Regions from separate parts of the Streptomyces sp. NPDC049954 genome, predicted to be linked through region 3. Evidence: riboswitches for the same ligand, from Rfam matches in the RefSeq annotation. Region 3 holds a riboswitch; each other region holds the start of a gene.

What was found. Region 3 has a riboswitch for cyclic di-AMP ahead of AB0J21_RS20320 (transglycosylase SLT domain-containing protein). Riboswitches for the same ligand answer to the same signal wherever they lie in the genome.
Region 1: linked by a shared signal. The riboswitch ahead of AB0J21_RS01750 (LysM peptidoglycan-binding domain-containing M23 family metallopeptidase) and the one ahead of AB0J21_RS20320 (transglycosylase SLT domain-containing protein) in region 3 are both predicted to bind cyclic di-AMP.
Region 2: linked by a shared signal. The riboswitch ahead of AB0J21_RS05765 (transglycosylase family protein) and the one ahead of AB0J21_RS20320 (transglycosylase SLT domain-containing protein) in region 3 are both predicted to bind cyclic di-AMP.
Region 4: linked by a shared signal. The riboswitch ahead of AB0J21_RS21300 (C40 family peptidase) and the one ahead of AB0J21_RS20320 (transglycosylase SLT domain-containing protein) in region 3 are both predicted to bind cyclic di-AMP.

Annotation. Positions count from the first base shown of each region.
Region 1 covers NZ_JBFALS010000001.1:410,978-413,167, forward strand. The annotation lists gene AB0J21_RS01750 (LysM peptidoglycan-binding domain-containing M23 family metallopeptidase) at 105-851, opposite strand; cyclic di-AMP (ydaO/yuaA leader) riboswitch at 856-1,016, opposite strand; gene AB0J21_RS01755 (tyrosine-protein phosphatase) at 1,365-2,162, shown strand; gene AB0J21_RS01760 (DUF6126 family protein) at 2,184-2,190, opposite strand, start outside.
Region 2 covers NZ_JBFALS010000002.1:516,434-518,623, forward strand. The annotation lists gene AB0J21_RS05760 (transglycosylase family protein) at 1-828, shown strand, start outside; cyclic di-AMP (ydaO/yuaA leader) riboswitch at 1,014-1,190, shown strand; gene AB0J21_RS05765 (transglycosylase family protein) at 1,195-1,926, shown strand.
Region 3 covers NZ_JBFALS010000008.1:199,475-201,664, reverse strand. The annotation lists gene AB0J21_RS20325 (DUF1345 domain-containing protein) at 1-151, opposite strand, end outside; cyclic di-AMP (ydaO/yuaA leader) riboswitch at 1,140-1,326, shown strand; gene AB0J21_RS20320 (transglycosylase SLT domain-containing protein) at 1,331-2,161, shown strand.
Region 4 covers NZ_JBFALS010000008.1:403,974-406,163, reverse strand. The annotation lists gene AB0J21_RS21305 (ATP-binding protein) at 110-547, shown strand; gene AB0J21_RS21300 (C40 family peptidase) at 734-1,213, opposite strand; cyclic di-AMP (ydaO/yuaA leader) riboswitch at 1,217-1,410, opposite strand; gene AB0J21_RS21295 (hypothetical protein) at 1,750-2,064, opposite strand; gene AB0J21_RS21290 (ATP-dependent Clp protease proteolytic subunit) at 2,072-2,190, opposite strand, start outside.

The DNA.
Region 1 (2,190 bases), on a different contig from region 3:
CGTCGCCGCCGCGATGGGGGGCGCGGGCCCCGTGGAGTGCGCGTCGGCCCGCCCGCCGCGCGGGGCGCGGGCGGGCGGGCCGGTGCGGTCCGGGAGGGGCCGGATCAGGCGTTGACGCCGTGCTGGGCGAGGAAGGCCAGCGGGTCGATGTCGGAGCCGTAGTCCGGGCCGGTGCGGATCTCGAAGTGCAGGTGCGGGCCGGTCACGTTGCCGGTGGCACCGGAGAGGCCGATCTGCTGGCCCTCGGTCACGGTCTGCCCGACGGACACGCCGATCGAGGAGAGGTGGCCGTACTGCGAGTAGTGGCCGTCACCGTGCTTGATGACGATCTGGTTGCCGTAGGCGCCGCCGTCTCCGGCGGCGATGACGGTGCCGTTGGACACGGCCTTGACCGAAGTGCCGGTGGAGACGGGGAAGTCGGCGCCGGTGTGGCCGTGCGACCACAGGTTGCCGGAGTTGCCGTAGCCGCCGCCCTTGACGCCGACGACGGGCGCGGTCCAGCCGGAGTCCGCGGGGGCGGGCTTCGCGGCGGGGGCCGCGGCCTTGGCGGCCTCCAGGGTGATCTTGAGGCCCGGCTTGATGATGCTCGGGTTGGCGCCGACGGCCTTCTTGTTGATCTCGTAGAGCTTCTTCCAGCCGCCGTCGACGTGGTGCGTCCTGGCGATCTTGGCCAGGGTGTCGCCCTTCACCACCGTGTAGGTGGTGTCGGCCTTCTGCGGGGCGGCCTCGGGGGCGGCGGCGTGCGCGCCGGCCGCGGCGGTCAGCGGGAGCACCACCGCGGCGGCACCGGTGGTGCCGATCAGCGCGAGGCGGTGGGACAGCGAACGGCGGTTCTTACCCTGTGCGGGCATGGTGGTGTTCTTTCTCCGTCGCCTACGAGGTGAGCTGTCGGGTTCGGGCTGGAGCTGCCCGGCCGCGTGAACGCGGCTTCACCCCTAGCCGTCCGGTGGACCGGGCGGCGGTGATGCCTGTGGGTCCCCCGTTCCTGCCGGTACGGGTGTGAGTGGAGCGGGAATCCGGGCGGCGGCAGGATTGGGCGTTCCGGCCGGACTGAGGGTGACCGTAAAGGAGTGGGAACTCGCCGGACAAGCCATACCTTTCCCGCGTGTATCCCTTTTAGTGATCCATTGAGCGGATTTCTGTCACGCTCCGTGGAATTTTGATCTTCACTTCCCTGCATCCGCCGGAGGAATGCGGCCTCGACGGAAAGGGCGGCCGGTACGGACCGTCACGGTTATGACGCTGCTCACCCCGGCCCCTCAGGACCGTCCGACGTCCTGTCGGGGGGACGGGCGTCTGTCGTAGGGTCGGGCTCGCGCCGTGCCGGCGAGCCGCGCCGGCGGCCCACCGGAAAGGGAATCCCCGTGACGCAGCAGGTGCCGCAGGCCGAGCCCGAGCTGACCGCCGTACGCAACTTCCGGGACGTGGGCGGGCTGCCCACGGTGGACGGCGGGCGGGTGCGCCCGGGCCGGCTCTACCGCAGCGGCCACCTCGCGCACGCGAGCGCCGAGGACGTGAGCTTCCTCTCCTCGCTCGGCCTGCGCACCGTCTTCGACTTCCGCAACGCGGCGGACCAGGCACTGGAGGGCCCGGACGTCGAGCTGCCCGGGGTGCGCAACGTGCACCTGCCGCTCAACGACCCCGCGGACGGCGCCGAGTTCTGGCGGATGGTGCGGCACGGGGAGCTGGCGCAGCTGCGGGAGCTGCTCGGCGAGGGCCGGGCGGAGGCGCGGATGGCGGCCACCTACCGGGAGCTGGTCGAGGAGCGGACCGACGAGTACGGGCGGCTGCTGCGCGCGATGGCGACGGACAGCCTGCCGGCCCTCCTGCACTGCGCGGCCGGGAAGGACCGCGCGGGCACCTCCATAGCGCTCACGCTGCTCGCGGTGGGCGTCGAGCGGGAGGCGATCGAGGCGGACTACCTGGAGTCGAACGCCCCGCACCGCCGCTACCTCGTCCGGCGCGGCAGCGACTCCCCCGAGGCGATGGCGCCCGAGGTGATGGAGTTGCTCAACCCGTTGTTCGAGGCACGAGTGGAGTACCTGCGGGCGGCCCTGGAGGCCGTCGACACGGTGTGGGGCGGGCCCGAGCGGTACTTCGGCGAGGTGCTCGGGCTCACCCCGGACCTGCGGGAGGGGCTGCGGGCGCGGCTGGTCGAATGACCGGCCCGGGGCGCCCGGGGCTCACTGG
Region 2 (2,190 bases), on a different contig from region 3:
GACATGGCCACGCGCGCCCAGCAGATCCTCGTCGGTCAGCGCATCCTCGCCACCGAGGGCCCGTCCGCCTGGCCCGGTTGTGCCATCGGGGCGGGGCTGACCCGCGATGACGGCGGCACCGACGACGCGGCGGGCGCGGGTGTCGGCGACACCTCGACCGTCCCCGCCTCGCCCTCCGCGAAGCCCTCGGCCTCCGGGGACTCCGCGAAGAAGGCGAAGTCCGGCAAGAGCGACGAGTCCACCGAAGCGGGGAAGTCCGGCAAGGGGGACAAGTCCGGCAAGGGGGACGAGAGCGCCGAGGCGTCGAAGTCGCCCAAGAAGAGCTCGAAGCACGCCAAGCCGGGCGCTTCGGACGAATCGTCCGCACCGGACGCCAAGTCAAGCGCCTCCCCCTCGGCCGGGAGTGGAGGGGACGACGCCTCCGGCAAGTCCTCCGGCCGCCACGCCAAGAAGGGCGCTCAGAGCCCCACCGGCGACCCGTCCGCCTCTTACGAGGGGGGCGACGACACGTCCGGCTCCGGCGCGACGGACCAGGCGCCGGACGACGAGGCCGCCCAGGACCCGGCCGCCACCGGAACGGACCGTTCCGTGGCCGGCGAACTCCACGCCTCCCGGGGAGAAAACGGGCAGAGGTCGGCGAACGACGACACCAAGGACAAGACGTACAAGGTGCGTTCGGGCGACAATCTCTGGGCCATCGCGGACGCCCACAAGCTCCCCGCGGGCTGGACCGCGCTGTACGAGCAGAACAAGAAGGTCGTCGGCGCCGACCCCGACCTCATCCTTCCTGGCCAGAGCCTGGATCTTGGTGTGGATTCGGGTCAATAACCGGACAAGAGGGTGTCAGGGTTCGGGGCTAATTGTCCGGTTGAGGGCAAGTGAGACATGAGTCTCAACAGCCCTGATCGTCTTTGAAGTTCCGGTTGTTTCTTGCTTAACGTCGTCTCCGCTCCCCACCGGGAGCCCCGACGGTCGTCACGCCGAATCCTGCCGGCGACCGTGCGGGACAGTCGTCGCGTCGAGCGCCGAAGGCAGGAGCGGGGGACCCAAGGTTTGTGCCCCGTGCGCCGTCCGGAGAGATCCGGGCGGCGTACGGGGCTCGGGGTGAAGTCGTGCGCAAGGTCGCACGGCCGGGCAACTCACGGGCCCGAACCCGACAGCTCACCTCGTAGGCGTCGGTGAGGAGACCTCTTCATGCTGTTTTCCAGCAAGGGCAAGCACCGTCGTTCTTCCAAGGCCACCCGCGTCGTCGCCCTCGCGGGTGTCACCGGCGCCGCCATCGCCGTCCCGCTGATGGCCTCCGGCACCGCCTCCGCCGCCTCCGTCTCGACCTGGGACAAGGTCGCGCAGTGCGAGTCCGGCGGCAACTGGTCCATCAACACCGGCAACGGTTACTACGGTGGCCTCCAGTTCAACCAGTCCTCCTGGGCCGCCGCCGGTGGCACCCAGTACGCCCCGCGCGCCGACCTGGCCACCAAGGGCCAGCAGATAGCCACCGCCGAGAAGCTCCTCGCCATGCAGGGACCGGGCGCCTGGTCCTGCGCCGGCGCCGGTGGCCTCACCAACGACGGTGTGGACCCGGGCGTCAGCACCGGCTCCTCCTCCGGCCAGCAGCCGCAGCAGGCCGCCCCGCAGCACACCGACAGCCAGGCCGCCTCGCGCGGCCAGCAGCGCCAGGCGGCCCCGCAGCCCAAGGCCGCGCCCAAGGCCGCCCCGAAGTCCACGACCGGCACGGTCAAGACCGACACCGGCAAGATCGTCCCCAAGGGCGACGGCGAGTACAAGGTCGTCACCGGCGACACGCTGAGCGAGATCGCGCAGAAGCACCACGTCTCCGGCGGCTGGTCCAAGCTGTTCCAGCTCAACGACGACATCGTCAAGAACGCCGACCTGATCTACCCGGGCCAGCAGCTCCACCTGAGCTGACCCGGCCGGCGGGCCCCGCGCCCGCCGCTCCCCGGCCCACCCCCATGGGCCACGGCCCGCACGGGCCGCCCCGGCCCCTGAGGGCCGCCCCGCCCCGGCACGTGTCCCCCGCGCGTGCCGGGGCGGGGGCCTTTCCGGCCGCCCGGCTCGTCCGTGCGCGGCCCCGCTCAACGGCGGGCTCATGTGTCACGGCGGGCGGCTCAGATGCTCGGTCACCCCGTCGGCAACGCGCCGGATATGCGGACGATGCCCGTTGTGTCCGCT
Region 3 (2,190 bases):
CCAGGACGAAGACGAGTTCTGTCACGGCGATTCCGGCGAGGGCGCCGAACGCCGCGTCGACCAGTACGCCGACCACGACGCCCGCCACCGCTCCGAGGGCCGTCGCGCGGATCAGCCGGACGACCGCGGACAGAGGCAGCCAGATACTCATGGGACGTGACCGTACGGTCCGGTGCTCGTGGCGCCGGGCCGATGCGCACCGCATCGGCCGCCCTGCTGCCCCCGAGGAGGGAATCTTCACCCCGACGGGGCAAGGCGGCCGCCCCTCGGTCTTCACTGTCTCCCACCGTCTCCGCCCGTCTCCGCGTCCGGACGCCCGGGTGCGCACGTGCACGCCCGGGCGCGCCGTCCGCGGGGCGCGAGCCCGCCGGGCTCTGCCGGGCCGAACTGCGGGCGCGGCAAACGGCCTTGGCGCCGAAAGGCGGCCATCGCGTTGTTGTCGTCCCGTCACCGGGCTTATGACAAAAGGAATGAGGCAAATTTCCACCCGGGTGGGCGCCGGTGCCGGAAAGGGGGCATCCCGGGGACAATTCATTGATCAATTTCATCGGCTGGAGGCAGAGGAGTGGGATGCCGGGGAGGGGGGTGTCCGCTCAGGTAATCAGTCCCTCACTCGATCGCCGATCCGGCCGTGATGTCCGACCGTGATCTCCGGCCGTCCGCGCGATCTTCGATATCCGCCCCCGCGTGATCTTTTCTGGTCCGCCGAGCCGCCTTTCGTGGCCCGACCGAGACGGATCGGCCGGGCGGCGGACGTCTCTCGGACTCCGAGGCGCACCTGAGTGCGCTGAGGTGCTCTGAGGTGCCCTGCGGGCTGGTCTCGCGTCGATACGTCCCGTTCGCCGCCCGATATGAGTCTTTTGTAGTGACGTGTGAGTGCGGGTTCGCGCCCTTGTCGTGGCACTCCCGGCTCCGTTCACGGCGGAGCAAAACGCGCTAATCGGACGCGGTGGCGAGGGTCACGTTCGGAGGGGACGGCGCTCCCGGGGCGCGGTCCATTTCGCGCCGTGCGGGGAAAGTTGACTGCGCGAAGAAAGCGGCGGAACTCGCTTTCGCCCTCATTGATCATGTAAATGCACGGTGATCAAGAATGTGAAGCTTGTCCGATCCGGCGCTTCTCGCTTAACGTCACGGTCCATCCGGGCAGAACGCCGAATCCTGCCGCTGTCCGGAAACCCGACCTATTCACGTACGGCAGGAGCGGGGGACCCAGGTAAGTCGCCGGTCCGGATTTCCGGAACGGCTCGGGGTGAAGTCGCGTTCATCGCGGCCAGGCATCTCCAGCCTGAACCCGACAGCTCACCTCGCAGGCGACGGAGAGGAACGCACCATGCCCGCAATGGGTAACAATCGTCGTCGCACGTCCCGTTCGCTGACCCGCGGCCTGATCGCCGTGAGTACGGGTGGAGCCGCCCTGGCCCTTCCCCTGTTCGGCGCGAACATCGCCTCCGCGGCGCAGTCCCACCCGGCGGCCGAGCAGAAGGTCGCGGCCGGCGCCCCGGCCGGGGAAACCACCCCCGCCGCCTACTCCGTGGTCTCCGGGGACACCCTGGCCAAGATCGCCAGGAACCACTCGGTCGACGGCGGCTGGCACAAGCTGTACCAGGACAACCGCCAGGCCGTCGGTGACAACCCGGACCTGATCCACCCCGGCCTGAAGCTGACCATCGGCGGCAAGGCCGAGGCCAAGGTCTCCGGCGCCTCGGCCGGCCGGAGCGGCGGCGCCGACCGTGCCGACCGCTCGCAGCGCACCAGCACGCCGCCCGCCGCCCCGGCGAAGCCCGCCACCGAGACGGCCGCGAGCAAGGCCGCCGCCCCCGCCGCGCAGCCCGCGACGTACACGAACGACCTCGACGGCTGGATCAAGCAGTCGCTGGCCATCATGGCCGAGCACGGCATCCCCGGCAGCTACGAGGGCATCCACCGCAATGTCATGCGGGAGTCCTCGGGCAACCCGACGATCGTCAACGACTGGGACTCCAACGCCGCCGCCGGCACCCCGTCGAAGGGGCTGCTCCAGGTCATCGACCCGACGTTCCAGGCGTACCACGTGCCCGGCACGTCCATGGACAGCTTCGACCCGGTCGCCAACATCACCGCCGCGTGCAACTACGCCGCGCACGTCTACGGCTCGATCGACAACGTGAACGGTCCGTACTGAGCCCTTACGCCCCGGGCGTGAACCGATGA
Region 4 (2,190 bases), 200 kb from region 3:
GCACGCGAGCCCCCGCGGTGGCAGTCTGGCGCACAGTAAGGGCCCGGCCCCTCGGTGTCATTCCACGACGACTCGCCTCACCGGGCCCTGCGGGAAGGGACAGGCCGTCATGGCAGATCATCAGGAAGCCTCGGTCACGCTGCCGAGCGATCCGGCCTCGGTTCCGGAGGCCCGCAGACATGTCGGCGCCCTCCTCGCCGAATGGGGACTGCCCGCCGGCTCCGAATCGGCCGACACGATCCGGCTGATCGTCTCGGAACTCGCCACCAACGCCGTCCAGCACACCTGCGGGCAGTCACCCACCTTCACGGTGGAGCTCGTGCTGGAACGCGATGAACGGCTCTGTATCGGAGTGACCGACAGCCACCCCCGCTGGCCCCAGCGGCTGCCCGCCGCCGTGCAGCAGGACAACGGACGCGGCCTGGTCATCATCCGGTGGCTCGCCGCGGAGTGCGGCGGGCGGCTGTCGGTCGTGCCCACCGAGGAGGGCGGGAAGACCGTCCGGGTCGAACTCCCGTGGCAGGCCGGGGCGGCCGCACTCGACTGAACGGCCGTCCCCGGGCCCCGGCCCCTGCAAAAACGTTCTGCCCGCCCGGTCCGCACCGTCCGTAGCGGGGCGCGGTCGCGGAGCCGGACGGGGGAGGGCACGTGGTGAGCAGCGGGCACGGCGGCACCTGGCGGGCCGTCACCACCCGCCGTACGGACGTGTCCGCCGCGCCCGCCGCCCCTCACCTCACCTCACGCGTCCGTAACTGACCGACCTCGTCCAGATCCGTTCGAGTTTGACGACGTCTCCCGTCTTGGGCGCGTGCCACACCTTGTTGCCGCCCGCGTAGATGGCCACGTGGTACACGCTGCCGCCCGAGCGGAAGAAGACCAGGTCCCCCTTGGTGCGGTGGCCCGCGGAGATGTGCCGGGTCTTGTTGTACTGCGCCTGGGCGGTGCGCGGCAGGGCCTTCCCCGCCTTCTTGAAGGCGTAGACAGTCAGCCCCGAACAGTCGAAGCGGTGGGGGCCCGCGGCGCCCCAGCCATAGGGCGAGCCCTTCTTGGAAGCCGCGATCCTGAGCGCCTTGGCGTGGACACCGGCGGTGGCGGCCCGGGCCTCCGGGGCGCCGCCCGGCACTGCCAGGGTGCCGCCCACGGCGGCGAGAGTGAGAGCCGAGGCGGTGCCGGCCCTGGTCAGCAGAACGGGAACTCGATTCCGCACAGACATGCGTAACCCTTCGTCAACCGCCTGTGAAGGATGACCTGTCGGGTTCGGGCCGGCGAAGATGCCCGGCCGCATTGCGGCTTCACCCCAAGGACCGACGCGCTCCACACGCGCCGACCCGCCGTGCTGGGTCCTCCACTCCCGCCGATCCATGTGTCGACCGGCATCCGGACGGCGGCGGGATTCGGCGTCCGCCCGGACCGCCCCGCCGCTGCGACGGGGGCTTGTCGTCGTCAAGGATCTTCACGCACGGCCGGGCCGGAAACCGGGCAGAATCGTCCCTATGTGAGCTTCCTCACCCTTGTGCCGTTCGGGTGTCCCGCCTCCCGGGCGGCACCCTCCGTCGAGAGCGGACGAGCGCCCGACCAGCGGCGCAGTCATCCGCCGGGCCGAGAGTGCCCACGCGGAGCGCAACCCCGAGCCGGTCCCCCAGGGCCCGGAGGTACGCCGTTGGTGGGTACCTCGTTTGGTAGGTTTGCGTCGCGCTGCGGACATGGGTGGTCGCGGAACGCGCACGCGGACGTGTGTCGCGGCGCGTCCTACGCCTCCGGGGCCTCCTGCGGGGGGACTGCCACCCGGGCGGTACGACGCTCTCCGTCGAGTACGCGCAGCGCCTGTTCCAGGGTCCGTGCGTGCAGCTCCGTCTCGCCGCGCGCGTGCATGCGGGCGAGCGCGTCGCGCAGGCTCACCGCCCGGGCGACGAGCGCCTGAGCCGCCCGCAGCGCGGCGTACGTGTCGCCGCCCCGGCCGGGATTGGCGCGGCCGAGCAGGTCGGCGGCGGCCAGGTAACTGTCGATCAGTTCGCCCTCGGCCCTGGTCAGGGCGGGCAGGGGTGGCAGCTCCGGCGGCAGCATCGCGTCCTCACTGGTTCCAGGTGCCCGGCAGGGGGCCCCGGTCGCCCACCACGGCGTCCACGATCCCGTACGCGCGCGCCTCGGTGGCGGTCAGTACCTTGTCCCGTTCGATGTCCGCGCCGACGT